Regions from separate parts of the Rhizobium sp. BK379 genome, predicted to be linked through region 1. Evidence: riboswitches for the same ligand, from Rfam matches in the RefSeq annotation. Region 1 holds a riboswitch; each other region holds the start of a gene.
The links. A riboswitch is a leader RNA that binds a small molecule or an ion and turns the genes downstream of it on or off. The one in region 1 is predicted to bind cobalamin.

Region 2: it holds a riboswitch for cobalamin, as region 1 does, so the genes downstream of both, nrdH (glutaredoxin-like protein NrdH) here and bluB (5,6-dimethylbenzimidazole synthase) in region 1, are expected to answer to the same signal.
Region 3: it holds a riboswitch for cobalamin, as region 1 does, so the genes downstream of both, metE (5-methyltetrahydropteroyltriglutamate--homocysteine S-methyltransferase) here and bluB (5,6-dimethylbenzimidazole synthase) in region 1, are expected to answer to the same signal.
Region 4: it holds a riboswitch for cobalamin, as region 1 does, so the genes downstream of both, cobU (bifunctional adenosylcobinamide kinase/adenosylcobinamide-phosphate guanylyltransferase) here and bluB (5,6-dimethylbenzimidazole synthase) in region 1, are expected to answer to the same signal.

Annotation. Positions count from the first base shown of each region.
Region 1 covers NZ_JACIAD010000001.1:520,024-527,935, forward strand. Annotated here, with positions in the region: gene FHT93_RS02665 (DUF2865 domain-containing protein) at 1-667, shown strand, start outside; gene FHT93_RS02670 (LysR family transcriptional regulator) at 699-1,547, opposite strand; gene FHT93_RS02675 (MFS transporter) at 1,688-3,232, shown strand; gene bluB (5,6-dimethylbenzimidazole synthase) at 3,250-3,951, opposite strand; cobalamin riboswitch at 3,993-4,185, opposite strand; gene FHT93_RS02685 (DHA2 family efflux MFS transporter permease subunit) at 4,338-5,762, shown strand; gene FHT93_RS02690 (3-deoxy-7-phosphoheptulonate synthase) at 6,004-7,071, shown strand; gene FHT93_RS02695 (hypothetical protein) at 7,179-7,580, opposite strand; gene FHT93_RS02700 (PD40 domain-containing protein) at 7,682-7,912, opposite strand, start outside.
Region 2 covers NZ_JACIAD010000008.1:387,559-395,470, reverse strand. Annotated here, with positions in the region: gene metE (5-methyltetrahydropteroyltriglutamate--homocysteine S-methyltransferase) at 1-722, shown strand, start outside; cobalamin riboswitch at 899-1,126, shown strand; gene nrdH (glutaredoxin-like protein NrdH) at 1,389-1,610, shown strand; gene nrdI (class Ib ribonucleoside-diphosphate reductase assembly flavoprotein NrdI) at 1,624-2,025, shown strand; gene nrdE (class 1b ribonucleoside-diphosphate reductase subunit alpha) at 2,004-4,172, shown strand; gene nrdF (class 1b ribonucleoside-diphosphate reductase subunit beta) at 4,189-5,163, shown strand; gene FHT93_RS29960 (adenylate/guanylate cyclase domain-containing protein) at 5,257-6,504, shown strand; gene FHT93_RS29955 (substrate-binding domain-containing protein) at 6,501-7,553, opposite strand; gene FHT93_RS29950 (ABC transporter substrate-binding protein) at 7,865-7,912, shown strand, end outside.
Region 3 covers NZ_JACIAD010000008.1:395,831-403,742, forward strand. Annotated here, with positions in the region: gene metE (5-methyltetrahydropteroyltriglutamate--homocysteine S-methyltransferase) at 1-1,243, opposite strand, end outside; cobalamin riboswitch at 1,350-1,555, opposite strand; gene FHT93_RS29990 (heavy metal translocating P-type ATPase) at 1,596-3,899, opposite strand; gene FHT93_RS29995 (helix-turn-helix domain-containing protein) at 3,970-4,392, shown strand; gene FHT93_RS30000 (TIGR03862 family flavoprotein) at 4,431-5,642, shown strand; gene FHT93_RS30005 (cytochrome c biogenesis protein DipZ) at 5,629-7,500, opposite strand; gene msrB (peptide-methionine (R)-S-oxide reductase MsrB) at 7,517-7,912, opposite strand, start outside.
Region 4 covers NZ_JACIAD010000001.1:1,372,011-1,379,922, forward strand. Annotated here, with positions in the region: gene cobN (cobaltochelatase subunit CobN) at 1-2,124, opposite strand, end outside; gene cobW (cobalamin biosynthesis protein CobW) at 2,136-3,182, opposite strand; gene cobU (bifunctional adenosylcobinamide kinase/adenosylcobinamide-phosphate guanylyltransferase) at 3,187-3,696, opposite strand; cobalamin riboswitch at 4,024-4,415, opposite strand; gene FHT93_RS07160 (chloride channel protein) at 4,623-6,413, shown strand; gene FHT93_RS07165 (adenylate/guanylate cyclase domain-containing protein) at 6,399-7,658, opposite strand; gene FHT93_RS07170 (DUF1330 domain-containing protein) at 7,737-7,912, opposite strand, start outside.

The sequences.
Region 1 (7,912 bases):
TACAGAATCCGCGCAAGGTGACGCTTATGCACCCGCTCCTTCCATCGAGGAGCAGGCAATGCGCGGCGATACCTTCATTCCACTCGGCGGCGGTGAGCGTTACGGCCTGCCGCGGGCCGAAATGCTTTCGCCCGTCAGCACCATCTGCGTGCGCACCTGCGATGGCGGCTTCTTCCCGATCAGCAACAATACCACTTCGGTCGATTTCGGCCGCGATGCCGCAACGTGCTCGAAAATGTGCCCCGGTGTGGAGACGGAACTCTATTACCGGGATATTTCCAGCACCGAAGCCTCGAACATGATCTCGACGGCGACAGGCGCGCCCTATGGCGCGATGAAGAACGCGTTCGCCTACAAGACCCGCGCGCCTGGCGAAAAATCCGCCTGCTCGTGCAATCTCAGTGCCTATTACGAGGAAATGCGCAAGAGCCAGACGGCCTCTGCTCCGGCGCCTGAGCCGAAAAGCTCCATCACCACGATCCACACCGAAGCCCCGAAAGCGGCGAGCGCCCCGCCTGCCCCGCAGGCGCAAGTACCGGATCGTCCCTATAATCCCGCGAGCAACAAGGTGCGCCAGGTCGGCCCGCAATTCCTCGCCGGCGATCAGGGCAAGATCGATCTCGCCAATCCCGCGGCATCGGGCCCGCAGCCCCAACAGCAGCAATAATCACGATCTCGGTGCAATAGAAACCGCGCTATCAGCTGGACACGCGATGCTCTCTGAAGGCGGCTGCCAGCGTGCGTAGTGCCGCGCGCGATTTGGCGTCCGTCAGCGTCGAATGCAGCACGATCTCCGAAGACGGCAATGGCGGCAGGCCGAAACGCTCGCTGACTTCGACAGTGCCGACGGGGGCCAGGCGATAGGAGAAGGTTGAAACGGCAAGCCCGGCCGAAACGGCTGCGGTCACAGCCGAAGAGCCGCCGCCGAGGAACACTCCGGTCCAGGGAATGCCCGCCACATCGAGCGCGCGGGTGCAGACAGCCCGCACTCCGCATGTCGGCGAGAGTGCTGCAAGACGCAACGGCTCGCCGCGGCGATACTCGAATTGCGGCGTGGCGAACCAGCCGAAATGCTCAGGCCCCAGAACCTCGCCGTCGCGCCGATCTTCGTCCCGGCGGATGATCGCCGCATCCAGTTCGCCGCGATCGAAAGCCGCAAGCAGGGTGCAGGAATTATCGATCCGCACTTCGATCGTCAGACCCGGATCATGGGCGTTGAGGCGTGCAAGCAGTGTCGGAACCTCCGGCCCTGCTACATGCGCGGCAATGCCGATCGTGAAGTGGCGGCGCGACGAGGAGAGCGCCGCAACGGCCCTGTCATGGGCCTCGAGGAATTCCCGTGCGGCCTGTAGAAACACTGCCCCCTGCGCCGAAAGCCGCACCAGCCGGGGCGTGCGTTCGATCAGCCGGTGGCCGAGCCGCTCCTCCAGCCGCTTCAATTTGACGCTGATCGCTCCTTGCGTGCTGCCGAGTTCGTTCGCAGCGCGGGTGAAACTCTTGTTGTCGGCGATCGCCACGAAGGCCTGAACGGAATCGACATCGAGCATGGTTGAAACCAATCATTCGAATTTGTTGTGTCTGAAATATGTAATCATCCAATTTTGTAATGATCAAGTCCCGCCTATGCTGACGCAAATGGACCACAGCGGATGTCACGTTGTGCGCCTCAACGTCGAAAGGCCAAAACATGCCCCCTGATTCCCATTCATCCCCTCGTGCGCGGGGCATCATTGCCCTGCTGGCTGCCTGTCTCTCCTCGCTGATGTTCGGCCTCGAAATATCGAGCGTGCCGGCAATCCTGCCCACTTTGGAAAAAGTGCTTCACGCCGATTTCAGTGCCCTGCAATGGATCATGAACGCCTATACGATCGCCGTTACGACGGTGCTGATGGCCGCAGGCACATTGGCCGACCGCTACGGCCGCAAGCGCGTCTTCCTGATCGGCATTGCCGTCTTCGGCCTCACCTCGCTGATTGCCGGACTCGCGCAGGATGTTTCGCTGCTGATCGTTGCTCGTTTTCTGCAGGGAATGAGCGGCGGCTTCATGCTGATCTGCCAGGTAGCCGTGCTCTCCCATCAATTTCGCGAGGGCCGCGCCCGCAGCATCGCCTTCGGCTGGTGGGGCATCATTTTTGGCATCGGCCTGGGCTTTGGCCCGATCGTCGGCGTCGGCATCGTGGCGGTGGCCGGCTGGCAATGGGTATTCCTCATCCATGCCGTGCTGGCGGGCGTGACAATCGCTCTCGCGCTGACGGGAATTCAGGAATCGCGTGATCCCGCGGCCGGACGGCTCGATATCGCCGGCATCGCCACCCTTTCGCTGGCGGTCTTCTGCCTTGCCTTCTTCATCACCCAGGGGCCTGCTCTCGGTTTTGCGAGCCCGGCTGCGCTTGGCATTATAGGACTTGGCGCCGCAAGCCTCGTCGCCTTCGTCGTTGCCGAAAAGCTGAACCCGCGACCGATGTTCGATGCCTCGGTGTTCCGCATCCGCACCTTCTCGGGCGCCATTGTCGGTTCGGCCGCCATGAACATCAGCTTCTGGCCTTTCATGATCTATTTGCCGATCTGGTATGAAGCCGGCCTCGGTTACGGCAGTGTGGCCGCCGGCATCGCCTTGCTGGCCTATACGCTGCCGACGCTGGTCGTGCCGCCGCTTGCCGAGCGGCTTATGCTGCGCTATCGGCCGGGCATCATCATTCCCGGCGGCCTTTTCACGATCGGGCTGGGCTTCCTGCTGATGAAGTCAGGCAGTGCCGCCGCTGCGCCAAGCTGGCTGACGATGCTGCCCGGCGCGCTGCTTGCCGGCATCGGGCTTGGCTTCACCAATACCCCGGTCACCAACACGACAACCGGTGCGGTATCCAGCGACCGCGCCGGCATGGCCTCCGGCATCGACATGAGCGCCCGGATGATCTCGCTCGCGATCAACATCGCGGTCATGGGCTTCATCCTGTTCAGCGGCGTGCTCTCCCATCTGAAGAACGTCTTGCCGAACTCGATGGATGCCGGCGACCTGCGCCTGCTTGCCGAACGGATCTCCGCCGGCAGCATCGCCGCCCTGCCTGATATTCCGGCCGAGACGGTCCATGATGCGCTGGTCGCAGGCTTCGGCGGTGTCATGCTCTATGGAGCGATCGGCGTCTGGCTTCTCGCTGCTGCGAGCTTCCTCACCTTTGGCCATTGGAGGACACCGGCCTGCGCCAAGGATTGCAGCACCCAGCCGGCCGAGTGAAGCACACCCGCGCCGGCTCAGACCGGCGCGGCCTCGCCTTCCACCTGCCCCCAGCCGTCATGGAAGACCAGTTCTTCCAGCGCCACCCGCTGCCGCCAGCCTTTGACCGCCAGTTCCGGTTCATCGTAGAGCCGGTCGACGAAGCCGGCGCAGAGCCAGGCGACGACTTCGATATGATCGGGAATGCCAAGTATCTCCTTGAGGTCGCCCTCGCGAAAGATGCTGACCCAGCCGATGCCGACGCCTTCGGCACGGGCCGCGAGCCACAGGTTCTGGATGGCGCAGACGGTGGAATAGCTGTCCATGCGCGGATTATGCGTGCGTCCCAGCACAACGCTGCCGCTGCGGGTGGGATCGCAGGTCACGCAGATGCCGAGCGGCGCCTGGACAATGCCTTCAAGCTTCAGCGAACGATACTTTTCCTGCCGCTCGCCGGTGAACATGCGGGCCGCTTCCTCATTCGCCCCGAGGAACGCATCGCGCACGCGCGCCCTCACCTCGGCACTTTTCACCAGAATGAAATTCCACGGCTGCATGAAGCCGACCGAAGGCGCGTGGTGCGCGGCGGTCAAAAGCCGCGTCACCAGATCATCCGGCAAGGGATCGGGCAGGAACTGGCTGCGCACGTCACGCCGCGTCATGATCGCGTGATAGACGGCCTCGCGTTCGGCCGCAGAAAAGCTGGATGCCGGACAAACGGCATCATCAATGGGTCGCATCGTCAAATCCCCAACAACGCAACCGCCCGCCGTCCGCGCGGGTTGGGTCTATCTTGCCAGGCCGGTCTTCTGACTCGGCGTCCTCCGCTTGGCCGCTGCCTTCCCGGCCGAAAAGCCAGTGGCGTAGTTTGAACGGCGAGCGTCGGCCTTACAGCGTTGGGCACGTCCCGGTCTTTCACCGGATTCCCGATTCTCCCGCTGGTGACAGCGGGCACCTGACAGGCGATCTATGGCGCGGAAAGGGCATGGCCGCAAGCCACATGCGACATTCATTTCGTGGACAGGTTGAAAATGCTGGCCTAGAACGAGACCCTGATCCGAGCGGCGCCACTGGCGCCGAATCCCTTCTCCTTGCATCCCGGTTGCCCGTGTCCCGCCTAACGCCGATGATACTTGCGGTCGCCCTGTTCATGGAACAGATGGATTCGACCGTGATCGCCACCAGCCTGCCGGCTATAGCGGCCGATATCGGCACTTCGCCGATCGCGCTGAAGCTTGCGGTAACCAGCTACCTTGTGGCGCTTGCGATCTTCATTCCGATCAGCGGCTGGATGTCGGATCGCTTCGGCGCGCGCAACATTTTCCGTCTGGCAATCTTCGTTTTCATGGCCGGTTCGATCGCCTGCGCCTTTTCCAATTCCATCGCCGCCTTCGTCATTTCCCGCCTCATCCAGGGCGCCGGCGGCTCGATGATGACACCGGTCGGGCGATTGCTGCTGGTGCGCGGCACACCACGTCACCAGCTGGTGAATGCCATGGCCTGGCTCACCATTCCGGCGCTGATCGGCCCGATCATGGGCCCGCCGATCGGCGGCTTCCTGACGACCTATTTGAGTTGGCACTGGATTTTCTGGATCAATGTGCCGATCGGCATTATCGGCATTGCGCTGGTCACCCGCTTCCTGCCGGCAATTGAGCCACGCAGCCCGAAGCCGATGGATTTTCCGGGTTTCTTCCTGTCCGGGATCGGCTTTGCCGGTTTCGTCTTCGGCATATCCGTCATCAGCCTGCCGGCCGTTCCCGTCATTTACGGCTATGTCACCGTCGCGGTCGGCGTCCTCTCCGGCATCCTGTATTTCGTCCATGCCAGGCGCACGCCGCATCCGCTGCTTGATCCGAAAATGTTCCGCTACCCGATGTTTCGGGCGGCGATCCTCGGCGCCTCGAATTTCCGCATGGGGCTCGGCGCGCTGCCCTTCCTCATGCCGCTGATGCTGCAGCTCGGTTTCGGTCTAACACCGCTGCAGTCTGGCTCTGTCACCTTCGTCAGCGCACTCGGCTCCATGGGCTCGAAATTCGCTGCAACCCGCACCTATAACGCCTTCGGCTTCCGCAACGTCATCGCCCTCACTACCTTCCTTGCCGCAATCTTCCTCGGCGTGAACGGCCTCTTCACTGCTGAAACGCCGATCTATCTCATCATGGGCTCTCTTCTCGTCGGCGGACTGCTGCGCTCCATGGCCTTCTCAGGTGTTAACGCCATGGCCTTCGGGGATGTCGACGAGGCCGACAGCAGCCAGGCGACGGCCATCAATGCCGTGGCGCAGCGCATCTCCATGGCCATGGGTGTTGCAGTCGCAGGGACGATCCTGGAAGTGTCCGCGAGCTTCCACGGCGGCCAACTCACGGTCACCGATTTCCATATCGCCTTCTTTATCGTGGCAGGGATTTCCTCGCTCGCCTGCATCACTTTCCTGCGCCTGCCCGCCAATGCCGGCGATGACATGACGACACGCCGCGCCAAGCATGGACATGCCGAAGCGGCTGCGCCGGAAGATGCCCAGAGAGAGGCAATGGCCGAAAGCCGATAAAACTTCACAGGCCTGTCATTTTTCCTCACAGAATCCACGTGACAATTCCAATTCGCATGTCTACATAGGCGGCATGTCGATTTCGTCCGTTTACGCATCGCGATTTTATTCGTACCGCTGCTTCCAGCGGATGCGGGTCTGTGCGTAACCGAAACTAACGCGACGACACACCCGAACAGCCGCTAGTCAACCTGGCGGCTTTTTTGTTCCGCCACGGTATGACCAAACAGGAGAGCATACCGTGACTGACACTATTGATGATCTGCGCATCGTCGAGATCACCCCGCTGACCAAACCTGCCGATATTATCAAGGAAATCCCGCGTGACCGAGCGGTGACCGAGACCGTGACCGGCACGCGCGACACGATCCATAATATCCTGACGGGCAAGGACGACCGCCAGCTGGTCATCATCGGTCCCTGCTCGATCCATGATCCGGCAGCCGCCCGCGAATACGCCTCCCGCCTCGTTGAGCAGCGACGACGCCTCTCCGGCGATCTCGAAATCGTCATGCGCGTCTATTTCGAAAAGCCCCGCACCACCGTCGGCTGGAAGGGGTTGATGAACGATCCGCATCTCGACGGCAGCTACCGTATCGAGGAAGGTCTGCGCCTCGCCCGCCGCCTGCTGCTCGACATCAACGCCATGGGCCTGCCGGCCGGCTGCGAATTCCTCGATACGATCACGCCGCAATACATCGCCGATCTCGTCAGCTACGGCGCCATCGGCGCGCGTACGACCGAAAGCCAGATCCACCGTCAGCTCGCCTCGGGTCTCTCCTGCCCGATCGGCTTCAAGAACGGCACGGACGGCAGCGCGCGTGTCGCGCTCGACGCGATCATGGCGGCTTCCCAGCCGCACCATTTCCCGGCTGTCACCAAGGATGGACAGGCAGCGATCGCCTCCACCCGCGGCAACGAGGACTGCCACATCATCCTGCGCGGCGGCAAGCGCCCGAACTATGAGGCAGCCGACGTCCAGGCCGTCATCGCCGAGGCAACCAAGCTCGGTGTCGACCCGCGCATGCTGATCGATGCCAGCCACGCCAACAGCGGCAAGGATCCGATGAACCAGCCGAAGGTCGTCCACGACGTCGCCGGCCAGATCGTCGCCGGCAACGATCACATCAAGGGCATGATGATCGAGAGCAATCTCGTCGCCGGCCGTCAGGACCTCGTTCCCGGCAAGCCGCTCGTCTACGGCCAGTCGATCACCGACGGCTGCATCGGCTGGGACATGTCGGTCGACGTTCTCGAGGATCTGGCTCAGGCCGTCCGTGATCGCCGCAAGGCCGCTGTTGCGGCTTGATAGGCAGCATCAAGCGCGGCGGGCAGACACCCGCCGCCCATTCACATAATGCCGATATTGCGCCGCCTCTCCTTAACCGGTGAGGCGCCCGATCGCCAGTGAGGCTTTCACGAAATGCGCCTGTGCAAGCACTTAGAGGCGACAAGCAAATTATAATCGGCCACCGCGCGGATAGAGTCGAGATATTCACTCTCGTCGTCAACGACGTCACTTAAAAACAGGTGCGCAATCTTGTCCTGTGACTGGAGCGCGACCTCCTCTTCAGGCGAAAGTGGCAGATCATCGAAGAAGTTCATGGCGTTGTAATTTCTGAAGTAGGTCTCGTTGCCACAAGCATATTTAATATCATGCTGAATATAGAATTTGGCTATGGGGAGCGCCATCTGGTTCAGAGTTTGAGACTCCTGGTATTTTCCGAACCATCGCAGATACTCGACCGGAAACATAACAAACAGTAAAGTACGGCAGCAGATCAGGCAGGCGAATGCCGCGAGCAATACCTTGCGCATAGTTGTGTAACGATCCCTCTCATGAACGGGTAATGCCTATTTCAGAAGGGTCGCGTGAGGCTTGAGGCGCCACCGCCATCATCAAATGGCGGTGCGCCCTCTCAAGATCTCGCCGGAAAATACCGTACGAAAGCGAATTCCTCGCCATCGGGCGACCAGTTCGGCACGTTGATCGTGCCCTGCCCGCCGAAAAGCTCGAACAGCTCCGTCAGGTTGCCGCCATCCATGTCCATCATCCTGAGGCGCACATTGAGATCGCGCGGATGATCGAAGACGTCGGGGTCGTAGGAAAGGATCAGCACCTTGTCATTGTTGGGTGATGGATGGGCGAA
Region 2 (7,912 bases), on a different contig from region 1:
CTATCATCTTCGGCGACGTCTCTCGGCCAAAGCCGATGACAGTCGAGTGGTGGCGCTACGCGCAGTCGCTGACGGACAAGCCAGTCAAGGGAATGCTGACCGGTCCGGTGACGATCCTCAACTGGTCCTTCGTGCGTGATGATCTTTCTCGCGCCGATGTCAGCCGGCAGATCGCTCTGGCGATCCGCGACGAAGTGCTCGATCTCGAAAAGGCGGGTGCTGCGATGATCCAGATCGACGAGGCCGCTCTCCGTGAGGGTCTGCCATTGCGCCAGGCCGACTGGAAGACCTATCTCGACTGGGCGGTCGAGAGTTTTCGCCTCTGCGCATCCGCTGTTTCCGACGAGACGCAGATCCATACGCATATGTGCTATTCGGAGTTCAACCAGATCATCGATGCCATCGCCGCGATGGATGCCGATGTGATCTCGATCGAGACGTCACGATCGAAGATGGAACTGCTGGAGGCTTTCCGCAGCTACAAATATCCGAACGAGATTGGCCCCGGCGTCTACGACATCCATTCGCCCCGCGTTCCCGAGGTCGCCGAGATGACGGAGCTCCTGACGCTGGCGCGGAAGCGTCTGACGGACGGACAGCTATGGATCAATCCAGATTGCGGATTGAAGACACGCAAGTGGGAAGAGGTTCGTCCGGCGCTGGTCAACATGGTTGCCGCCGCTCGGCAGTTGCGTATTGCCGCAGCGCCGACACGCGCCTGAGCGCCTAATCGATTCCTGGAGAGCCGGCTATAGGCCGGCTCTTTCCGACGCGGCCTTCTCTACAGGCTGCTTTCGTTAACCATTCATTAACCACGTTTTTCACAGGAATGCAGCGATTTCAAACATGCCGTAACGCGATGCACAAACCATCCGTTGACGCAAACCGGGATTCGAGTACTATATCTAGTGTTCAAGGTTCCTTCGATTCGTGAGGGTCGGGGGCTAAGATGGGAATACGGTGCGTTTCGCCATGACGGCGAGACAAAGCCGGAGCTGCCCCCGCAACTGTAAGCGGCGAGCAACTGTCCGATTTCAGGTCACTGAGGCATGAAGCTTTGGGAAGGCTGGGGGCAGGGTGCTTCGACCCGCGAGCCAGGAGACCTGCCTTGAACGAGGTATCCACGGGCGGGGTGTCCGGAAGGTCGCGTATACGCAGGCGGGTCAAATCCGCCCCTGTTGCGCTGCCCCCGAATGTCCGCTGAACACTTCGGGGTTGAAGTCATTTTGAAAGCATTAAAACCGCCGCCCGCGCAGATCGTGCGGGGGAGAGTGTTCGGCGTGTAAAGCGCCAACTTTGTCAGATCAATACCAAGCATTGCCTCGGACGCCGCAAGGCGCCCGATCCTAGTTTTGCGTCTGGAATCCATTGACATCACGAGGAACATGATGAGCGTTACCGTTTACAGCAAGCCTGCCTGCGTACAGTGCACCGCTACCTACCGCGCCCTCGACCGTCTGGGCGTCGACTACCAGATCATCGATATCTCCGAGGATGCCGACGCGCTCGATCGCGTGCGCGGCATGGGCTACATGCAGGTTCCGGTCGTCGTTGCCGGCGAGAATCACTGGGCGGGCTTCCGTCCCGATATGATCAGCGCGCTCTCCTGATCGGAGAAAAGCGGTGGGCCTGATCGTCTATTATTCCAGCCGGTCCGAGAATACCTATCGTTTCGTCGAGAGGCTGGGACTGCGCGCGGCGCGCATTCCCGTCGGAGCTGAAGACATCCACATTCGCGAACCCTATGTGCTGATCTCGCCCACCTATTGTGGCGATGGCGGAAAAGGGGCCGTGCCCAAGCAGGTGATCCGTTTCCTCAACGATGCGGAAAACCGCTCCAACATCCGCGGCGTCATTGCTGCGGGCAACAGCAATTTCGGCGAGACCTACGGGCTTGCCGGCGACGTGATCTCGCAAAAATGCCAGGTGCCTTACCTCTACCGGTTCGAGCTCCTGGGGACTGCCGAGGATGTCGCCAATGTCAAAGACGGGATGGGACGATTTTGGACACGGGGACAAATCTGACGCGGGATGCGGGCGTCAAGCCGCTCAAGGCCGTGGAAGCGCTGGATTATCACGCGCTGAACGCGATGCTGAACCTCTATGACGATGAGGGCAAGATCCAGCTCGACAAGGACCGCATGGCGGCCAAGCAATATTTCCTGCAGCATGTGAACCAGAACACGGGGTTCTTCCATAATCTCAGGGAGAAGCTCGATTATCTGGTAACTGAAGGCTATTACGAGCAGGAAGTGCTCGACCAGTATTCCTTCAACTTCGTCCGCGACCTGTTCGACGAAGCCTATGCCAAGAAGTTCCGGTTCCCAACCTTCCTCGGCGCCTTCAAATATTACACCAGCTACACACTGAAGACCTTCGACGGAAAGCGCTACCTGGAGCGCTATGAAGACCGTATCTGCATGGTGGCGCTCGCGCTTGCCAGAGGCAATGAACAGCTTGCCCGCGATCTGATGGAAGAGATCATCTCCGGCCGTTTCCAGCCGGCAACGCCGACCTTCCTCAATGCCGGCAAGAAGCAGCGCGGCGAACTCGTCTCCTGCTTCCTGCTGCGTGTCGAAGACAATATGGAATCGATCGGCCGCTCCATCAATTCGGCGCTGCAGCTGTCCAAGCGCGGCGGAGGCGTTGCGCTGTCCTTGACGAACATCCGCGAGGCCGGTGCGCCGATCAAGCAGATCGAAAACCAGTCTTCCGGCATCATTCCCGTCATGAAGCTGCTGGAAGACTCGTTCTCCTACGCCAACCAGCTTGGTGCACGGCAGGGGGCAGGTGCCGTCTATCTCAATGCGCATCACCCCGATATCATGCGCTTCCTCGATACCAAGCGCGAAAATGCCGACGAGAAGATCCGCATCAAGACGCTATCGCTCGGCGTCGTCGTGCCTGACATCACCTTCGAGCTCGCCAAGAATAATGAGGATATGTACCTCTTCTCGCCCTATGACGTGGAGCGGGTCTATGGCGTGCCCTTCACCGAGATATCGGTGACGGAAAAGTATCGCGAGATGGTGGCGGATGCCCGTATCACCAAGAAGAAGATCAAGGCCCGCGAATTCTTCCAGGTGATCGCCGAAATACAGTTCGAGAGCGGCTATCCCTACATCATGTTCGAAGACACGGTGAACCGGGCGAACCCGATCGCCGGCCGCATCAGCATGAGCAACCTCTGCTCGGAAATCCTGCAGGTCAGTGAAGCGAGCGAGTTCAACGACGACCTTTCCTACAAGACGATGGGCAAGGATATTTCCTGCAATCTCGGCTCGCTGAATATCGCCATGGCGATGGATTCATCCGATTTCGGCAAGACGATCGAAACCTCGATCCGCGCGCTGACGGCCGTTTCCGACATGAGCCATATCTCCTCGGTGCCTTCGATCGAGAAGGGCAATGACGACAGCCATGCGATCGGCTTGGGACAGATGAACCTGCATGGCTATCTTGCCCGCGAGCGCATCCATTACGGTTCGGAAGAAGGCGTCGATTTCACCAATATCTACTTCTACACGGTGACCTATCACGCTCTGCGTGCATCCAACCGCCTGGCGGTCGAGCATGGCGCAAGTTTCAAGGGCTTCGAGAATTCGAAATATGCCTCAGGTGACTATTTCGACAAATACACCGGGCAGGAGTGGAAGCCGGCGACCGAGAAGGTGCAGGCGCTGTTCGACGATGCCGGCATTCATATTCCAACGCAGGAAGACTGGCTGGAGCTGAAGAAGGCCGTCATGGCTTCCGGCCTCTATAACCAGAACCTGCAGGCGGTGCCGCCGACGGGCTCGATCTCCTACATCAACCACTCGACCTCATCGATCCATCCGATCGTCTCGAAGATCGAGATCCGCAAGGAAGGCAAGATCGGCCGCGTCTATTATCCCGCACCGTTCATGACCAACGACAATCTCGATTATTACGAGGATGCGTACGAGATCGGCGCGGAAAAGATCATTGATACTTATGCGGCTGCCACCCAGCATGTCGACCAGGGCCTGTCGCTGACGCTGTTCTTCCGCGACACTGCAACGACGCGCGACATCAACCGCGCCCAGATCCATGCCTGGAAGAAGGGCATCAAGACAATCTATTACATCCGCCTTCGCCAGATGGCGCTGTCCGGCACCGAGGTGCAGGGCTGCGTCTCCTGCACGCTATAACCGACCGGAGAAAACCATGAACATGCAAGTCAAGCCGGTCAGCCGCGTGCGCGCCATCAACTGGAACCGCATCGAGGACGACAAGGATCTCGAGGTCTGGAACCGTCTGACCGGCAATTTCTGGCTGCCGGAAAAGGTGCCGCTGTCGAACGACATTCCCTCCTGGGCCACGCTGACGACGGCCGAGCAGCAGCTGACGATCCGCGTCTTCACCGGGCTGACGCTGCTCGACACGATCCAGAACGGTGTCGGCTCCGTGAAGCTGATGGCGGATGCGGTCACCCCGCATGAGGAGGCAGTGCTTTCCAACATCTCCTTCATGGAAGCGGTGCATGCGCGCTCCTATTCCTCGATCTTCTCCACGCTCTGCCTCACGCCCGATGTCGACGATGCCTATCGCTGGTCGGAAGAGAATGAGTTCCTGCAGAAGAAGTCGGCGCTGATCATGGAGCACTATGCGTCCGGCGATCCCTTGAAGAAGAAGGTCGCAAGTGTCTTCCTCGAGAGCTTCCTCTTCTATTCCGGCTTCTATCTGCCGATGTACTGGTCAAGCCGCGCCAAGCTGACCAACACCGCCGACATGATCCGCCTCATTATCAGAGACGAGGCCGTGCATGGCTATTATATAGGCTACAAGTTCCAGCGCGGACTGGAAAAACTCTCAGAAGAGCGCCGGCAGGAGATCAAGGACTTCGCCTTCGATCTGCTCCTCGAACTCTACGACAACGAGGCTAGATATACCGAAGCGCTCTATGATGGCGTTGGGCTGACGGAGGACGTCAAGAAGTTCCTGCATTACAACGCCAACAAGGCGTTGATGAACCTCGGGTACGAAGCGCTGTTTCCGGCCGAAGCCTGCAAGGTCAATCCGGCAATCCTGTCTGCGCTTTCGCCGAATGCCGACGAGAACCACGACTTTTTCTCGGGTTCCGGCTCCTCCTATGTCATCGGCAAGGCGGTGGCGACCGAGGACGAAGACTGGGATTTCTGAGGTTTATCTTTACGAAGCCTCTTATCATTCGGCCCGCTATCGCCCACATTCAGCCCGATGTGTTCGTTGAATGTGGCGTAGCGGGAGTTTTTCATGAGGCCCTCTTTCGAAGCGACTGATCCGGCAAGTGAAGATGCCGAAGGTGTCTGGCCAATCCGCAGGCGCCGAATTCTCGATTGGCTGATCAATGAGACCCGCGGCGAGCGTTTCATCGACAATATCCTGGTGGAGATGTGCAAGCGGCTGCTGGCAGCTGGCGTGCCGGTGAACCGCTCCAGCCTGCATTTCCGCACCAACCATCCGCAATGGATCGGCGCCCGCATCCTGTGGGTGGAAGGCATGGAAGAGGCGAAGATCAACACCTTTGCCTACGGGGTGGAAACCACGCCGCAATTCCTCAACAGCCCGGTCAACGAGATTCATAACGGCGCCAACGAGGTGCGGAAGAACCTGGAGGATTTGTGGGAGGGCGACGATTATCCCTTCTACCAGGAACTGCGCGACGACGGCTATTCCGAATATATCGCCTGGCCGATCGATCATACGTTCGACAAGCGTCACGTCGTTACGTTCTCCACCAATAGGCCGGGCGGTTTTACCGGCGAACACGTGGATTTCCTGCGCGATCTGCTGCCGGCTCTTACTCTCGTCAGCGAGATCAGGCTCAAGAACATCATGGCGCGCACGCTGCTGCAGACCTATGTCGGGCCGCATGCGAGCGAACAGATTCTCTCCGGCGTCATCACCCGAGGCAGCGGCACGACCGTCGGTGCGGCGATCATGATCTGCGACCTGCGCGATTTCACTGCGATCTCCGATCTCTGGCCGCGCGACGACGTCATCCAGTTGCTCAATGACTATTTCGATGCCATGTCCGATCCGATCGAACGGCACGGCGGCGAAATCCTGAAGTTCATGGGCGATGGACTGCTCGCCATCTTCCCGCTGTCGAAGCCTTCTGCCTGCGAAGACCTGCTGACGGCGATTCGTGAAGGGCAGGAGGCGATGGCGAAAGTGAATGAGCAACATCAGCGTCTGGGACGTGATCCACTGCGCTATGGTGTCGGCGTCCACGTCGGCGACGTTATGTATGGTAATATCGGTTCGCGCCGGCGGCTGGATTTCACGGTCATCGGCCCGGCAGTCAACGTCGCTTCGCGGCTTGAAACCTTGACCAAGGAAGTCAGGCGGCCGGTACTGTTGTCTCGCGCTTTCGTTGAGATGGCGACCTGCACGGAAGAGATGGACAATCTCGGCACTTTTCCTCTGCGCGGGCTTGGGGAGCCGGTCGAAGTCTTCGCTTTCCGCGAAAAGCCGACAGCCGGTCGTGACGCAGCTTAGGCTACCGGAAAATTGATCTGCGGCGGCAGGAGCAGGCTCTGGCTCTCTGCTGCCGGATTGCCGATGCGCTGAAGAAGCATCTGGCCGAGATGTTCGCCCGCCTCGACCAGATCCTCGTATATGGTCTCGATCTTCGGCTGCAGATGCGTGAGGAGATGCGACGTCTCCTTGGCGACGATGTCATAGTCCTCGGCCAGAATACTGCCCGCATCACCCATTGCGCTGACGAGCGCGAGCGCAGAAACCTCACCCGGACAGACGAAGCCATCGGGAACATCGGGTGCGGTGGCGCGCGCGCGGAAGAAATCTCTAATTTCATTGGCCGGTGAATCGAGCGTAACGGCTTCCGGTATCTCGTAGGCCACGCCAGCCTCGCGCACAGCGGTCATGAAGCCATGAAGGATATGCTGGCTGAAAGTCAGCCGCTTCGGCGGCATGACGACTGCAACCTTCTTCCTGCCCTTGGCGATCAGGCGCCGGGTGGCTTCGTAGGCGAAAGCATAATTGTCGTAATCGACATAGGCATGCGGTGTCGAAAACTCCGTGCGCCCGTGAGACACGAATGGGAAGCCGACCTCCTGCAGCATCCGCACCCTCGCATCGAAGGGTTCCGTCCGTGTGAAGATCAGGCCATCGGCGAAATTGTTGCGGACGATATATTCCGCCGCTTCGAGATCCGTCGTCGACAGGAAGTTCGGGGCGACGACGAGGTGATAGGATGTCTCCTTCAACACCTTGGCGATGCCGTACATGATGGCGGTGCCGAAGCCGACGACTTCCTGATGCGGATCGAGAAGGATGCTGATGACGTTTGTGCGGCCCGTCTTCAGGCGTTGGGCAGCCCGGTCCGGCAGGTAACCGATCTCGCGGGCAATGCGATGAACGCGTTCGCGGGTCTCGACCGATATTTGCGGAGCGTCGCTTAGTGCGCGCGAAACTGTCGTTACCGCGAGACCGGTCAATGTTGCGATGGTACGCAAGGTCGGCTTGCCGCGCTTTTGCGCGCCATCCGGATTTTCACCGCGTTGCAGTTGGGACGATTCGGTCACTGAGGACATTCCGTGCTGGATCGCGGCTACCATAACACGATGAAACCGGCATGCAATCGATCAATGCAAACGATTTAAATTTTTACAATTTGTTAGGCATTGGAAAAAAGTATAATAAAAACAATGGTGCTGTGAGTTAATCATATTTTTCTCGGGAGTCGAGGAAGGGCTTGACGTCGCTGCGTTTATAACGTTTTAAATTGTCAATCGCGCTGGGAGGCGCGGTGCGGTGTTTGATCGTCATTACGGGCGGAAGACATCGGGGTGGCTGAGGAGGGTCTCGCCGCCCACTTACGAACGGGAGGATATTCATGCGCAAGTTTTTGAGCTCGGCAGCTCTTGCTGTCGTGATGATGGCT
Region 3 (7,912 bases), on a different contig from region 1:
CGATTGCCGCGACCCGCTGCCTGACTTTGAGATCATGCACACGTGGAGAAGCCGCTCGAGAGGCAACGGCCTGAGAGGCTGCAGCAATTACTTGATAAGCCCCGCCGGAACTGCCGAGGGCAGAGAGTTCATCGAGTTTCTGGGTGGCGAAAGCGAGCCACGACGTCAGTTCCTCATCCAGTCCGGTTTCCAGATCCAGGTCGATCGGCACATGCAGCAGCGAGCAGGACGGCGCGATCTGCAGTCCTTCCGCGCCGAAGCGCTGAACCAGTGGCTCGATCTTTTTCAGGATCACGGCAAGGTCCGCCCTCCAGATATTGCGTCCGTCGATGATGCCGAGCGACAGCGTCAAATCGGGGGACGTCTTGAGAAGGGCATCGATCTGCTGCGGAGCACGAACGAGATCGACATGCAGGCCGGAAACCGGCAATGCGAGCGCCGTCGGCAGGTTATCGCCTATATTGCCGAAATAGGTGGCGAGCATGATCTTCAGGTTCGGTACCAGCTCGTGCAGCGCACGATAGGCATGCTTCAATGCTGCCTGCTCTTCTCCTGAGAGATCCAGCACCAGGCACGGTTCGTCGATCTGCACCCAGTCGGCACCGGCAGCGCTCAGTTCCGCAAGCACCCTCGCATAAACAGGTAACAGGCGTTCAAGCAGGCTGATCGGTGCAAAACCTTCCTCGGTTCCCTTGGCGAGTTTCAGGAAGGTGACAGGGCCGAGGATGACTGGCCGTGTGTGGATTCCGAGCGTCTTCGCCTCGATGAAGGCATCGAGTGGCCTGTTTGCGGTCAGCGCGAAGAATTGATCGGGACCGAGTTCCGGCACCATGTAGTGGTAGTTTGTGTCGAACCACTTGGTCATTTCTAGCGCTGGCACGCCATGACCGTGGTGATGCTGGTGGCCGCAATCGGCATGCGCCTCTTCGCCGGTCGAGCCGCGCGCCATCGCGAAATAGGTATCGAGTGCAACAGGCCCGCCCTTCCAGCCATAGGCCGAAGGTATGGCGCCGACCATGACAGTCGTATCGAGCACATGGTCATAGAATGAAAAATCATTGGAGGGGATAATATCGATCCCCTTCTCTTTCTGCAGGGCCCAGTTTTGCGCCCGCAGCCGCTTGCCGACATCGAGAAGCACGCCGGCATCGGACCTGTCGGCCCAATAGCTTTCCAGTGCGAATTTGAGTTCGCGATGCTTTCCGATCCTAGGAAAGCCGAGATTTGCAGTCTTGATGGTCATTTCCTTACCCCGAAGGTTATGGGCAAGGCTCAGGCGCAACGCATCGACGAGGTGTGGCTACAGACGTGCCGTCTCGCGCAAAGCGGCACACCGGGACACCCCGCCCGTGGACGTTATCTATCGCGGCAGGTCTCCTGGCTTGCGGGTCTTCAACACCGTCCAGTCTTCCCAGGCGTCTTCCCAGTGACGTCGAAGGACGGTGTCTATCCGCTTACAGTTGCGGGGGCAGCTTCGGTCTTGGCGTTAGCCTCACCGAATTCCCTCTTAGCTCAGGATCGTCAGATCCAGAGAACCACGATGCGACAAGCATGCACCTGTCGCACCGGATCGTCAAGATGACATAAAGAAATCTTTATATCTTTATGCGAAGAAGGCGAAGTGCATTCATCGTCACCAGCACGGTCGCACCAGTATCCGCGAGGATCGCCGGCCACAGGCCGGTAATGCCGACGATAGTGGTGACCAGGAACACGGCCTTCAGCCCGAGCGCGATGGTGATGTTCTGGAAGATATTGCGCATCGTCCGCTTCGAAAGGTCGATCATGCGGGCAACGTCGCCGACACGCCCATGCAGTACCGCCGCATCCGCCGTTTCCAGCGCGACGTCGGTGCCGCCGCCCATGGCGATGCCGACATCGGCTGCAGCAAGCGCCGGCGCATCATTGATGCCGTCACCGACCTTGGCAACGAACAATCCTTCCTTCTTCAATTCGCCAACAATGCGCTGCTTGTCCTGCGGCAGCAGCTCGCCGCGCCAGTCGATGCCGAGGTCACCGGCAACGGCTGCTGCCGTGCGCTTGTTGTCGCCGGTCAACATGATGGCGCGCACGCCTGCCGCCTTCAGCGTCGCAAGCCCGCTCTTGGCGTCGTCGCGTGGCTCGTCGCGCATGCCGATGAGACCGGCGGCGACACCATTGATGAGCAGGACCGAGACGCTCTTGCCCGCGCCATTCAGCGCCGCGACCCGTTCATCCTGTTCGGCATTCAGCGCCCCGCGCTCGCGCGCGGCCGGCGGCGACAGCAGATCGAGCATCTCCCCACCCACCTTCCCGGTCATGCCCTTGCCGGGCAATGCTTCCACTTCGAAAGCCGGCGGCACGGGCACGGCATCGGCCTTGGCACGGTTGAGGATCGCCAGCGCCAGCGGATGGCTGGAGCCCTGCTCTAGAACCGCAGCACGCGAAAGCACTTCAGCCTCCGAGCGCCCATAGGCGATGATATCCGTGACCTGCGGCTTGCCTTCGGTCAGCGTGCCTGTCTTGTCGAAGGCAACGGCCGTCACCTTGCCGAGCGATTCCAGAACCGCCCCGCCCTTCATCAGCAGACCGCGGCGCGCGCCCGCAGAAAGCGAGGCGGCAATCGCTGCCGGCGTGGAAATGACCAGCGCGCAGGGGCAGCCGATCAAAAGGATCGCGAGTCCCTTGTAGATCCATTCGCCCCATGCTCCGCCCATCAGCAGCGGCTGCAGAACGGCGACCAGGGCCGCCACGACGACGACACCAGGCGTATAGTAGCGGGAGAAACGGTCGATGAAACGCTCCGTCGGCGCCTTCGATTCCTGGGCTTCCTCCACCAGCTTGACGACGCGGGCAATCGTATTGTCTTCGGCGGCGGCCGTGACGCGAATACGCAATGCGGCGTCACCATTCACCGTGCCGGCAAAAACCGGCTCGCCAGCACCCTTGCGCACCGGCGTGCTTTCGCCGGTCACCGGCGCCTCGTCTATCGCGCTTTCACCGGACAGAATGGTGCCGTCGGCGGAAATCCGGTCTCCCGGCCGCACGAGAATAACGGAACCGACCGCAAGCGTCTCGGCCGGCACTTCCTTCACTTCGCCATCCGCCTCGAGCAGTGCGTTCTTCGGCACCAGCGTCGTCAGCGACTGGATGCTGGCGCGCGCCTTGCCGGCAGCAACCCCTTCCAGCAATTCGCCGACGAGGAACAGGAACACGACCGTCGCTGCCTCTTCACCGGCATTGATGATGACCGCGCCAACAGCGGCAATCGTCATCAGCATTTCGATGGAAAAGGGCGTGCCGGAAAGAGCGGCCATGACCGCGCGGCGCGCGATCGGCACCAGCCCCACCAGCATGGCGATGATGAAAGCATACGGAGCAATCGAAGGCACCAGGTGGCCCACGACATAGGCAACGACGAGTGCAAGTCCGGAAAGGATCGTCAATCGGCCCTTCTTGCTCTGCCACCAGGGACCGATCATCGGCCCATGATCATGGCCGTGCAACCCCTCGACTTCCTCGGCGCCATGCGAATGCCCGTGATCGGCGTGATCATGACCAGCATGATCGTGGTCGTGACCTTCGTGGTCGTGATCATCATGCTCATGACCATGGTGATCATGATCATGCCCGTGGTCATGATCGTGGTCGTGATGCGCATGATCATGATCGGTCTTGCTTTCCCGGACAGGAGCCTTGCCCGTGAGCGGAGCAACCGAATAGCCGAGGCCGGTCACCTTTTTTTCGATCGCCTTGAGATCGCTGCTGCCATCGTGGCGCACCGTCATCGTGCCCGCCGTCACCGATACGGAGACGTCTTCGACGCCGGGCACACGCCTGACGGCCGTATCGATCTTTGTTGCGCAGGCGGCGCAATCCATGCCGCCAACCCGGTACCGTGCCTGTGCTGCTTCGCTCATGATTTCGATCCTTGCTTGTAGGCAGTATCGTTCCTACATCCTCTAGCGACTAGAGGTGCAAGAGGAAAATATGAAAAAGATCACCATCGGTGAAGCCGCCCGCCAAAGCGGCGTCAAAGTGCCGACGATCCGCTATTATGAGGGCATCGGTCTGCTATCTGCGCCAAGTCGTAGCGAAGGCAATCAGCGCTCCTACGAACCATCGGACCTCAACCGCCTCGCCTTCATCCGCCATGCCCGCGAGCTCGGCTTCGAGATCGAGGCGATCCGCACTCTCTTGCAGCTTCAGGACGACCCGCATCAGCCCTGCGCTTCCGCCGATGCCATCGCCAAGGCCCGCCTCATCGAGGTCGAGCAGCGCATCCGCAGCCTCAATGCCCTGAAGGCCGAGCTCGAACAGATGGTCGAGGGCTGCGGCCATGGTCGCGTCGACCAGTGCCGGGTCATCGAGGTGCTGGCCGATCACGGCAAGTGCGTGCATCCACATCACTGAGACTTGCGCTCACCGACTGCCCACGCCAAGAAGGCGCAATGAAACAGAAGAAAATCGCGATCATCGGCGGCGGCCCCTCCGGCCTTTCGGCAGCCGAAGTGCTGTCGGCAAGCGGCCATGCCGTTTCCGTCTATGATGCGATGCCGACCTTTGCCCGCAAGTTCCTGCTCGCTGGCAAATCCGGACTTAACGTCACCCATTCCGAAGACTACGAGCGCTTCGCCACCCGCTTCGGCAACGCCAATCCCCGCCTGCGCGCAGCCCTAGACGCCTTCACCCCAGCCGATATCCGCGCCTGGGCAGCGGGCCTCGGCACCGAGACCTTCGTAGGCTCGTCCGGCCGCGTCTTCCCCAACGTGATGAAGGCCTCGCCGCTGCTGCGCGCCTGGCTCGCCCGACTGGAAGCCCGCGGCGTCAGCTTCTTCACCCGCCATCGCTGGATCGGGTTCACAGAAGACGGCCATGTTTTCGAAACGCCTGACGGCCATAAGACCATATCCTGCGATGCAACCCTGCTCGCACTCGGCGGCGCCAGCTATCCGCGCCTCGGCTCCGATGCCGGCTGGGTGTCATTGCTCTCCGAGCGCGGGGTGGCGATCGCACCGTTTCAACCGGCCAATTGCGGCTTCGATGTCGCCTGGAGCGAGATCTTCCGCGATCGCTTCGCCGGAGAGCCGCTGAAATCCGTGACGGCAACATCACGCGCCGGGACATTTCCGGGCGAATTCGTCATCAGCAAGCACGGTATCGAAGGCAGCCTCATCTACGCGCATTCAGCCGCTTTGCGTGACGACCTGCTGTCGCATGATGAGGCAAAACTGACAATTGACCTTGCCCCGGGCCGCACCGCAGATCGCCTGTCACGCGATCTGACCCGGCAGGATGCCAAGATGAGCTTTTCCAATCGCCTGCGCAAAGGTGCCGGCCTAGATGGTGTGAAGGCGGCACTTCTGCGTGAACTGGTGCCGGAGACAGATCGCAACGATCCGCACAAACTCGCTGCCGCCATCAAGTCTCTGGCTATCCCATTGCTGCGCCAACGCCCCATCGCCGAGGCCATATCATCTGCCGGCGGCATCGCCTTCAGCGAGGTCGACGAAACCTACATGTTGAAACATCTCCCCGGCACGTTTGCGGCCGGAGAGATGCTGGATTGGGAGGCACCGACAGGTGGCTATCTGTTGACCGCCTGTTTCGCCACGGCCCGAGCCGCAGCGAAAGGCATCGAGGGCTGGCTCAGCCGAAAGTGAAGGCGAAAGCCTGCACGCCGGGATCGAGGAAATGGATCTCGAACGTGTGGTCGCCGACCGGTCCGGCTTCGCGCACCAGCTGATAGAGGCGCTGCCCCGTTACCGTGCCATTGCCGTCGGCATCCGTGTCCGCGCCGTGATCATCGCTGGGCGCCTTGCCATCGACCGTCACCTTGAAGCGCACCGGCTTGCCATCCGCAGCACTTGGACCGAGAACCAGATGCAGGTCGCGGGCATGGAAGCGGTAATAGATAGTGCCGTCGGCAGCATTCAACGTTGCCTGTTCGGACCCGACGGTCCAGTTGCCGGTCAGACCCCATTCGTTGAGTTTGGGCGTCGCGGCGACATAGTCATGAGCGGCATCGTTGACCGTGCCCTTGTCGTCGACGAAGTTTTCCGAGCGCTGATAGCCGACATAGGTTTCCGGCGATTGCACATTGGCAGCATCGGAAGCGGCTTCGGCACCGGTCGCCTTCACATTCACGATATCACTGGAAACGCCGGTCTTGCCGGCTTCGGTCAGCAATTGCTGGATTATCCGTTCGGACTGGTCGTAATCGCCCTCGCCGAAATGATGGTGGCGGACCTGCCCTTTCGCATCGATGAAATAATGCGCCGGCCAATATTCGTTGTCGAAGGCCCGCCAGATCGCATAGTTGTTATCGACAGCAACAGGATAGGTGATGCCGAGATCGGAGATCGCCTTCTTCGCATTGTCGACGTTCTTCTCGAAGGCGAATTCCGGCGAATGCACGCCGATGACGACGAGGCCCTGGTCTTTGTACTTCTCCGCCCAGGCTTTGACATAGGGGATGGCGCGCAGGCAGTTGATACAGGAATAGGTCCAGAAATCGACGAGCACGACCTTTCCCTTCAGCTGCTCCACCGTCAGCGGCGTGGAATTCAGCCATTGCACCGCGCCATCGAGCGGCGGCATCTGACCTTCGACCGGCAGCTGTTCGGCAGCACCCTTTGGCTTCATCGCCATCATCATGGTGTTACCGCTCATCGTGGCGGGATTGCCGGTCATCATCATCTGGTTGTTGGCGGTCATCGACATCGAGCCCCCGCCACCAGCCGGCATTACCACCGACTTCATCGAGCCACCGGCATTGTCAGCCGTCTGTTGCTGATGGAACTTGTCGACTAGACCCTGCTCCAGGGCGTTGGTGCTGGCAAGCGAAGCCTGCGTCAGGAAGCCGGTATCAAGGCCGAGTGCAATCGCCACGACAGCCGTGAGAACCGCAACACCCACGCCACGCCGCAGCCATTCGCCGACGCCAAGCGAACGCTTCATCGCCTGATAGACCTTGCCGCCAATGAGGAGTGCCAGTGCAAGCGAGGTCGCAGCCCCCAGCGCATAGGCAAGCAACAAAAGCGTCGTTCCGACATTCGCGCCCTGCAGCGCCGCACCCGTTAGTATGAGGCCTAGAACCGGCCCGGCGCAGGGTGCCCAAAGCAGCCCGGTCGCGACGCCGAGCAACAGCGAAGCGGCAACGGCCGAGCCGCCACTGCGTGTGTTTTGATCGGCAGACTGCGACAGACGCGCACCGAGCGAAACGAGCGGCCGCGTCAAATAATCTGACAGCGCCGGGAACAGCAGGATAACGCCGAAAATCGCGAGCAGCATGATGGCGGCATAGCGGCCATATTCATTGGCCTGCACCGCCCATCCACCGCCGACGGCCGCCAATGTCGCAACTCCAGCGAATGTCGCCGCCATGCCGACCAGCATCGGCAATGTGCTGCGCAGGAAAGGTTGGCCGGCACGGGCGAAAACGAACGGCAGCACTGGCAGGATGCAGGGGCTGACGATCGTCAGCACCCCACCGAGATAGGCAAGGACGAAGAGAAGCATCAGAGTGTCCCGTCGATCAGGCAGAAGCCGGGTGGAATGTCATGGCCACGCCGTTCAAGCAGTAGCGCAAGCCGGTCGGCTTCGGCCCGTCGTTAAAGACGTGGCCAAGATGCCCGCCGCAGCGTCCGCAATGGACGGCATCGCGCACCATGCCGAAGGATGTATCGCGCGTCGTGCCGACGACCTTGTCATTGAGCGGCGCCCAGAAACTCGGCCAGCCTGTGCCGCTGTCGAATTTCGTAGTCGATGAAAAGGCTTCCTGATCACAGCCCGCACAGGCGAAATTGCCCTTGCGCTCCTCGTGCAGCAGCGGGCTAGTGAAGGGATATTCCGTTCCCTCCTGCCGCAGCACCGAATATTGATCCGCAGTCAGCAGCTTCTTCCACTCTTCGTCTGTATGGCTAACGGCAAA
Region 4 (7,912 bases), 850 kb from region 1:
GGACAGCAGCCGGATACGCCGGGGGTCGCCACCCGAGGCCTCGTAATATTCATCGACCAGCGCCTCCAGATCCTTCAGCGGCCCGTAGCTTTCGGCCCGCGTCAGCGGCGGCGTCAGATGATCGATGATGACGGCGGCCGTGCGGCGCTTCGCCTGAGTGCCCTCGCCCGGATCGTTGACGATGAAGGGATAGAGATGCGGCAGCGGCCCGAGGATCGCTTCGGGATAACAGGCTTCCGACAGCGCCAGTGCCTTGCCCGGCAGCCATTCCAGATTGCCATGCTTGCCCATGTGGATCACCGCATCGGCGCCGAACTCTTCGCGCAGGAAGGCATAGAAGGCGAGATAGCCGTGCGGCGGCACGAGATCGGGCGAGTGATAGCTTTCCTTCGGATCGATATTGTAGCCGCGTGCAGGCTGGATGCCGACGAGCAGCCCGCCGAAACGCGCAAAGGGGAGCGCAAAAGCACCCTCGCGCATGTAGGGATCGGCCTTCGGATCGCCCCATCGCGCGTTGACTTCATCCTGAATCTGATTGGGAAGAGAGGCGAAGAAATCCTTGTATCGACTCAAGGAAAGCCGCTCGCGCACAACCTTGCCGTCGAAACCGGAATTGGTCGGCCCCGCCATCAGATGCCGCATGAGCGCATCGCCATCATCGGGGATATCCGCGAGCGGATAACCAGCCTCCGCCATCGCCCGCATCACCTCGATCGTCCCGGCGGGCGTATCGAGCCCGACGCCATTGCCGAGCCGTCCGTCCCGGTTCGGATAGTTCGCCATGACCAGCGCGACACGCCGCTCCGAAACCGGCCGCTGCCGCAGCCGCGCCCAGTTGGCGGCAAGGGCCGCGACATAGGCCATGCGTCCGGCATCCGGCTCGCTGGAAACGATATTGGCCTCGACCGCGGCATCGTAGCGAGCGGCAGCCTTGAAGGAGACGGCGCGCGAGAGCACGCGGCCATCCACCTCCGGCAGCGCGACGTTCATGCCGAGATCGCGGGCCGACAAGCCTTGCGATGAGGCTGCCCAGGCCTCCCGCGACGAGGCGGAAAAGATCGCCTGCAGCACGATCGCGTCGTTGGCCTCCAGCACCGTCGGCTCGCGATCAGCACCGGGTGCGGACACGGCAAAGCCTGTCGTGTTGATGACCACGTCGGGTTGGAGATCGGCGAAGATGGCTTCGAGGATGCCTTTGGAGACGGGATCCTTGAGACTGTAGGCAAAGACCGGCAAAGGGCGAAGACCCTGCGCCTGCAGGGTTTCGATCAGTGCCTCGACCGGGCGGGTTTCGCCGCTCTGCACGAGTGCGCGGTAGAAGGCGATGGCAACGACGGGTGCTGCCTGTCCCTTCTCCCCAGCGGGGGTCCGGAGGACGGGTCGAGACCCGTGGCTCGACCCCGGTCGGTGGCCCAACGGGTCGGATGAGGGGGCCACCGCACAAACCTCGAAATCGTGCTCCTGTTGCTCGGTCTCTCCGTCGCTCGCCCCCCTCATCTGCCCTGCCGGGCGTCTTCTCCCCACTGGGGAGAAGACAGAACCGGTGAGCTTCCGCCACTCCTCGACCCCAACAAGCCCCCGCCCTGGCCACCAGATCCCGGCCTTCATCAGCGGCACAGCCGGCGCCGGCTTCTCCTCTCTCGAGAGCATCGCCGCCGCATAGGCGAGAAAGCCCCGTGCATTGGCATCCCCGCCCTCGATCAGATAGGCCCAGAGCGCATTCAGATCATCCAGCGCCACATTGGAAAACGGCGTCAGCCCGGCATCCGGCTTCGAATCCCCCGGCAGCACCGCAATCAGCGCACCGCTGCGCGCTGCGACCGCATGCAGCGCCTCCAGCGCATAGTGGAAATAGCTCGCCCCGCCGAGCGCCCGTACGATGATCAGCTTCGCATGCCGCGCCGTCCGTTCGACGTATGTATCGACCGACATCGGGTGCTTCAGGCTCATCAGGCTCGCAAGCCTCAGCGAATAGCCTCCTTCTCCGCCGCTATGGGCCGCGGCAATCGCCGCAAGCTCGGTATCGGCAGCGGACAGGAACAGGATATCGCCCGGCGACTGGCCGAGGTCGATCGCCTCGTCCCCGTCGCTGATCGTCCCCTGTTGAGCGAGAAGCAGATGCATTCGTTATGTCCTCAGACGAGCGCTTCGATCGCCTTGCGCACCGCGTCCTGATCCATCTCGTGCAGACCGATGACGACGAGGCGCGTATTGCGGGCCTCACCCGGCGCCCAGGCACGGTCGAAATACTGGTCGATGCGGGCACCCACGGCCTGTAGCTGCAGGCGCATCGGCTTGCCGGAGACATCGATGAAGCCTTTCAGGCGCAGCACGTCATGCTCGGCGATGATGCCCTTCAGCTTCTCGACGAAACCTGCCGTATCCGAGACAGCGCCGAGTTCAACGACGAAACTGTCGAATTCGTCATGGTCGTGCGGCTCGCCATCCTCATGCTCCAGCTCGTGATGGGACTTGCGGTTGACGATATCGTCTTCCGTGCCGATGCCGAGGCCGAGCAGCACGCTTGCCGGCACCTCGCCGTTCTTCGCTTCGATCATGACAGGCTTGCGGGCAATGCGCGAGGCGACTTCGCTCTTCACGCGGCCGAGCCCGTCCGCGTCGATCAAATCGGTCTTGTTGAGCACGATCAGGTCGGCGCAGGTCAGCTGATCCTCGAAAAGTTCCTCGATCGGGCTTTCATGATCGAGCGATTCATCCTCGACACGGCGCGCATCGACGGCATCGTGGTCATCGGCAAAACGACCGGCAGCAACGGCCGCACTATCGACCACGGTGATGACGCCATCGACCGTCACTTCGCTCCGGATATCCGGCCAGTTGAAGGCGGCGACGAGCGGCTGCGGCAATGCAAGGCCCGAGGTCTCGATGACGATATGGTCAGGGCGCTGCTCGCGCTCCAGAAGCTTGGTCATGGTCGGAATGAAATCGTCGGCAACGGTGCAGCAGATGCAGCCATTGGTGAGCTCGATAATGTCGTCCTCGGTGCAGTTTTCCGCACCGCAGCCCTTCAGCACGTCGCCATCGACGCCGAGATCGCCGAACTCGTTGATGATGAGCGCGATCTTCTTGCCGCCGGCATTGGTGAGCAGGTTGCGGATCATCGTCGTCTTGCCGGCGCCGAGAAAGCCGGTGATGACGGTTGCGGGGATTTTCTGCTGCATGGAACTAACCCTTCATTTTCAGCGGCAGACCCGCTGCGATAAAATAAACATCCGCGGCCGAAGCCGCGATCATCTGGTGCAGCCGGCCTGCATGGTCGCGAAATTCCCGCGCCATGCGGTTCTCGGGCACGATGCCGAGGCCGACTTCATTGGAAACGATGACGAGCCGCGCCTTAGCATGAGGCAGAAAGGCGGCAAGGGCGGCAGACTGGGCGGCGATATCGCGCCCCTCCATCATCAGATTGGTGAGCCACAGCGTCAGACAATCGACGAGGATGGCCCTGCCCTCCGCGTCGATGGCGGTCAGGCGCTCGGTGAGATCGAGCGGTTCCTCATGCGTGGTCCAGGAGGGGCCGCGGTCGGCCCTGTGCTGGTCGATGCGCGCCTGCATCTCGTCGTCCCAGGCGCGGCCGGTGGCGATGTAGTGGCGCTCGAGACCGCTCGTGGTGATGAGATTTTCGGCGAAGCCGGATTTGCCGGAGCGAGCGCCGCCGAGGATGAAGGTGGCGGTCATGACAACACCGTCCGTAGAGGATGGGCACGGCCTTCGCCACGCCCCTCATTCCTGTGCTTGTCGCAGGAATCCAGCCTGCCCAAGTCCTTGGGCAGGAGAGACTCATTCCGCGATAACGTTGATTCATTCACGGCACAGACGCGCCGTGGCTGGTTTCCTGTGACAAGCACAGGAAGCAGGGAAGAGAAAACGGCCTGCGCCGGAAGCTCATCACAGAGGGGCGGCGGAACACCGCGCCCATATCGCACCACCAGAGGCAGCGCTGAATAACATCCTTCAGCCAAGACAACCTCCGTGCTGGCAGCGGGCAAAGCGCCCAAATTGGGCATTATGCCCGGCACGGATAGCAGGTCTCCTGGCTCGCAGTTATCGGCCGCGACAGGGGCGACCCCTCGGTCGCCCCTTATCGTGCCAGCGGATCTGCCTCGCCTTCCCGGCTGCATCTCGTGAAAAGGCGGACGATTCGTAGAATTAGAGGCGTCCTGCCCCGGCTGATCACGATGCATTTCCAGTGGCTTTTCCGGCACTTGTCCGCCTTGCCCGCTTGCAGAATGCAAGACCGTCGGCGCCGCAATCCAAATGCCGGATGGAAGACCCTGACTGCTCTACAGTCGCGGGGTCGGCTGTGATGAAGGCGCCCGGCTTGGGTCCGCCCCGTCACATTCCCTTTTAATCCGGAAGGCGTTTGCCGATCCGGAACCATCCATTATGTGGATTCATGGTTAGGCGCGTGCAACTCCCATGTCAATTGCCGCGCAGCGTCCCGCTCATGTTCATCTCGACTTACACTACGGATATTATCGTCTTTAATCAAAGGCTTACGTCACAAAAACTTTACGGCCCGGCCGGTTTTTTGCCGCAATTGCCGCTCATGCGGATGCCGGCTCCGCCCTTGACCCCTATTCTTGCCGCCTAATTTCTCCATGATGCTCTCCCGAATGCACATTCGCCGCCTCGGCCCTCTAGGCACCGCCTTCGATCCGGGGCGCCTGCGCGCGCTTATTCGCCACAGCGAAATGGGCATGGTCTTTGCCGGCGCGCTTGTCGGCATCGTATCGGGGCTTGCGGTCTCAGCCATGAGCTATGCCTCGGAAGAGATGCACAGCCTGATCTTCGGCATAGACGGCACGACGAGGCTCAGCGCCTCGCAGATCGACAGCAAGTTTTTGCTGATGACGGCCCCGGTAGCCGGCGGCATGCTTCTCGGGCTCTTGCTCTTCATTCTCGCCAAATGGCGCAAAAAGCCGATGGTCGACCCGATCGAGGCCAATGCGCTGCATGGCGGCCGCCTGTCGCTGACGGACAGCATCCTTGTCGCGATCCAGAACCTCGTTTCCAATGGCTTCGGCGCATCCGTCGGCCTGGAAGCCGGTTATACGCAGCTTGCGGCCGGCATCGCCTCGAAATTCGGCCTGAAGCTGCAGCTGCGCCGCGCGGACCTGCGTGTGCTCGTCGGCTGCGGCGCAGCCGGTGCCATCGCCGCCGCCTTCAATGCACCGCTGACCGGCGCCTTCTACGCCTTCGAGCTGATCATCGGCACCTACACCATTATGTCGCTGACGCCTGTCGTGGTCTCAGCACTTGTCGCAACTCTTGTTGCGCGCCTTCTTGCCGGCAGCGATTTCATCATCGATGTCGGCAGTTTCGGCGCTGTCCAGCCGGCCGACTACGTGCCGGCCATTGCGCTCGGCGCCTTCTGCGCCGGCGTCGGCATCCTCATCATGCAGGGCGTCTCCTTCGTAGAGGAATTGGCGCGCAAGAGCGCCATCGCACTGCCCTTCCGCCCGGCGCTCGGCGGCATCGTCGTCGGCCTGCTGGCGCTGGTATCGCCACAGGTGCTGGCCGCTGGCCACGGCGCGCTGCATCTGAACCTCTCCCACGAGATCACGATCCCCGCGCTGATCGGTCTCTTCCTTCTGAAGTCGGTGGCATCCGCCGTCTCCATCGGCTCCGGCTTCAGGGGCGGCCTGTTCTTCGCCTCGCTTTTCATGGGCGCGCTGCTCGGCAAGCTCTTTGCCTATTCCGCCCCCTATTTCGCCGATGCGACGCTGACGCCCGTGATCTATGCCGTGGTCGGCATGAGCTCGCTCGCCGTCGCCGTCATCGGCGGGCCGCTGACCATGACCTTCCTGGCGCTGGAGATCACCGGCGACTTTCCGATCACCGCACTGGTGCTCGCAGCCGTCATCACCTCCTCGCTCGTCGTGCGCACGACCTTCGGCTACTCCTTCGCCACATGGCGCTTTCACTTGCGCGGCGAAAGCATCCGCAGCGCCCATGATGTCGGCTGGATCCGCAATCTCACCGTCGACAAGCTGATGCGTTCGGACGTGAAGACCGCAAAACTCGGGATAACGCTGGACGCGTTCAAGGAGGCCTTCCCCATCGGCTCGACGCAGCGTGTCATCCTCGTCGATGAGGGCGACAAATATGCCGGCCTCGTGCTCGTGCCGGAAATCTACGCAAACCCCACCAGCGCGCAGGACGAAGCCCAGAATCTCGGCGATTTCATCCGCTACAAAAACGATTTCCTGCAGCCGCAGATGAATGCCAAACAGGCGGCCGCGATCTTCGACAAGACGGAAAGCGAAGCGCTCGCAGTCGTCAACAACCTCATCGAGCGCAAGGTGATCGGCCAGCTCAGCGAAAGCCACACGCTGCGCCGCTACAGCGAAGAACTCGACCGCCGGCGCCGCGAGGTGTCAGGCGAGATCTGAGGTTTTTGCCGCCGATTTTCGAGCCTTTACCACAATCGGATCCGCAAGCTTGAACACGTCGGCCTTCCTCGAAACGCCGCGCAACTCGAACGATCCCAGGCGTTCGCAGGCGACACCGCAGGCAGCCGCGAAGCTTTCCGACATCAGAAGCGGCTGGCCAAGTTCGCCGCAGAGTTTCTCGATCCGCGAGGCCTCGTTGACGGCCCTGCCGATCACGGTGAAGTCGAGCCTGCCGCGGGCGCCGATATTTCCGTAAAACACTTCTCCGAGATGCAGGACGACGTCGACGCCGATGTCGGGGCCACCCCTGTCTGCCCGCTCTAGGTTCAGCGCCTCGTTGGCCTTCAGCATGTTCCGGGCCGAGGCGAGTGCTGCGCGGCAAGCCTTTTCGGGATCATCCCCCTCTTCGCTGCCGGTCGGAAAGATCGCCAGCACGCTGTCGCCCATGAACTTGAGGATCTCCCCGGAATTTTCCTCGACATGCCTGCCGATCAGCTCGAAATGCGCATCCAGAAACCCGGCGATTTCGCCCGGCTCATAAACGTCGGTCAATGCCGTGAAATTCCTGAGATCTGCAAGCAGGACCGCAGCACTGATGGATCCGCCCTTGCCTCTCTGAGCCTCGCCCGCAAGGATGCGTGCGCTTGTCCTGGCGCCCGTGTAGACGGCCAGAATATCGGCAGCGGTTTTCGATGCGGCCATGCGGTAGCAGGCGAGCCCCAGAGCCGGAATAAGCTCTGCGACCGTCCTCAGTTGCTCGTCGGAAAATCCACCCGATGCGTCGCTGGTCAGCGCGAGGCTGAAGCCGCGCAACGCGACCTCCTTCGGAAACTCGAAAATGCTGACCACGTGATCGGTCGCTCCGGCAAGGGCGAATTCCTTGAGCCGCGGGTACTCCAGACCCTCTCCCTTGGCTAAATTCCAGCGCCCCGCTCTCTCACCGCGGCTCAGCAGATGAAATGTCGGCGTTTTCTCGAAGTTGCGCTCGTCCACGCCGCCATGCTCGGAGTTTTCCAGTGTCGTTACCCCGCCTCGCACGAAATTGGCGGAGATACCGCGGTACATCGGATGAAGAGATGGCATCATGATACTGGCCCGCCAGATCGGAAACCCGTCAGCGACCAGCCGGTCGCACAGGCCTCCAACGAGGTCGCCAATATTGTCGCTCGCGATTCCCTGCTCTATAAGCCACTGAATATGATCGTTAATTTCGGAATCTCCAGATGGTTGAAACCGTTCTATGATCGGGAAATCCGGCGAATGGGCGGCAAGGCCGGACCGCGCCACCACAAAATCCGGCAATCGTCGCGCCAGCCGGGGTTCCTAGCCATCGCGCCCGGCGACGACAACCGCCGGGCAGGCACGGAGAGAGTGATACCTGGCATCATCAATCGCCTGCTTCACCTCGTCATGCCATTCACGGGCAACCGATGCAGTGCGGAATTCGATGATGATCAGCCTGTTCATCTGCCGTTCTCCCTGAACCGGATGGACCGCGC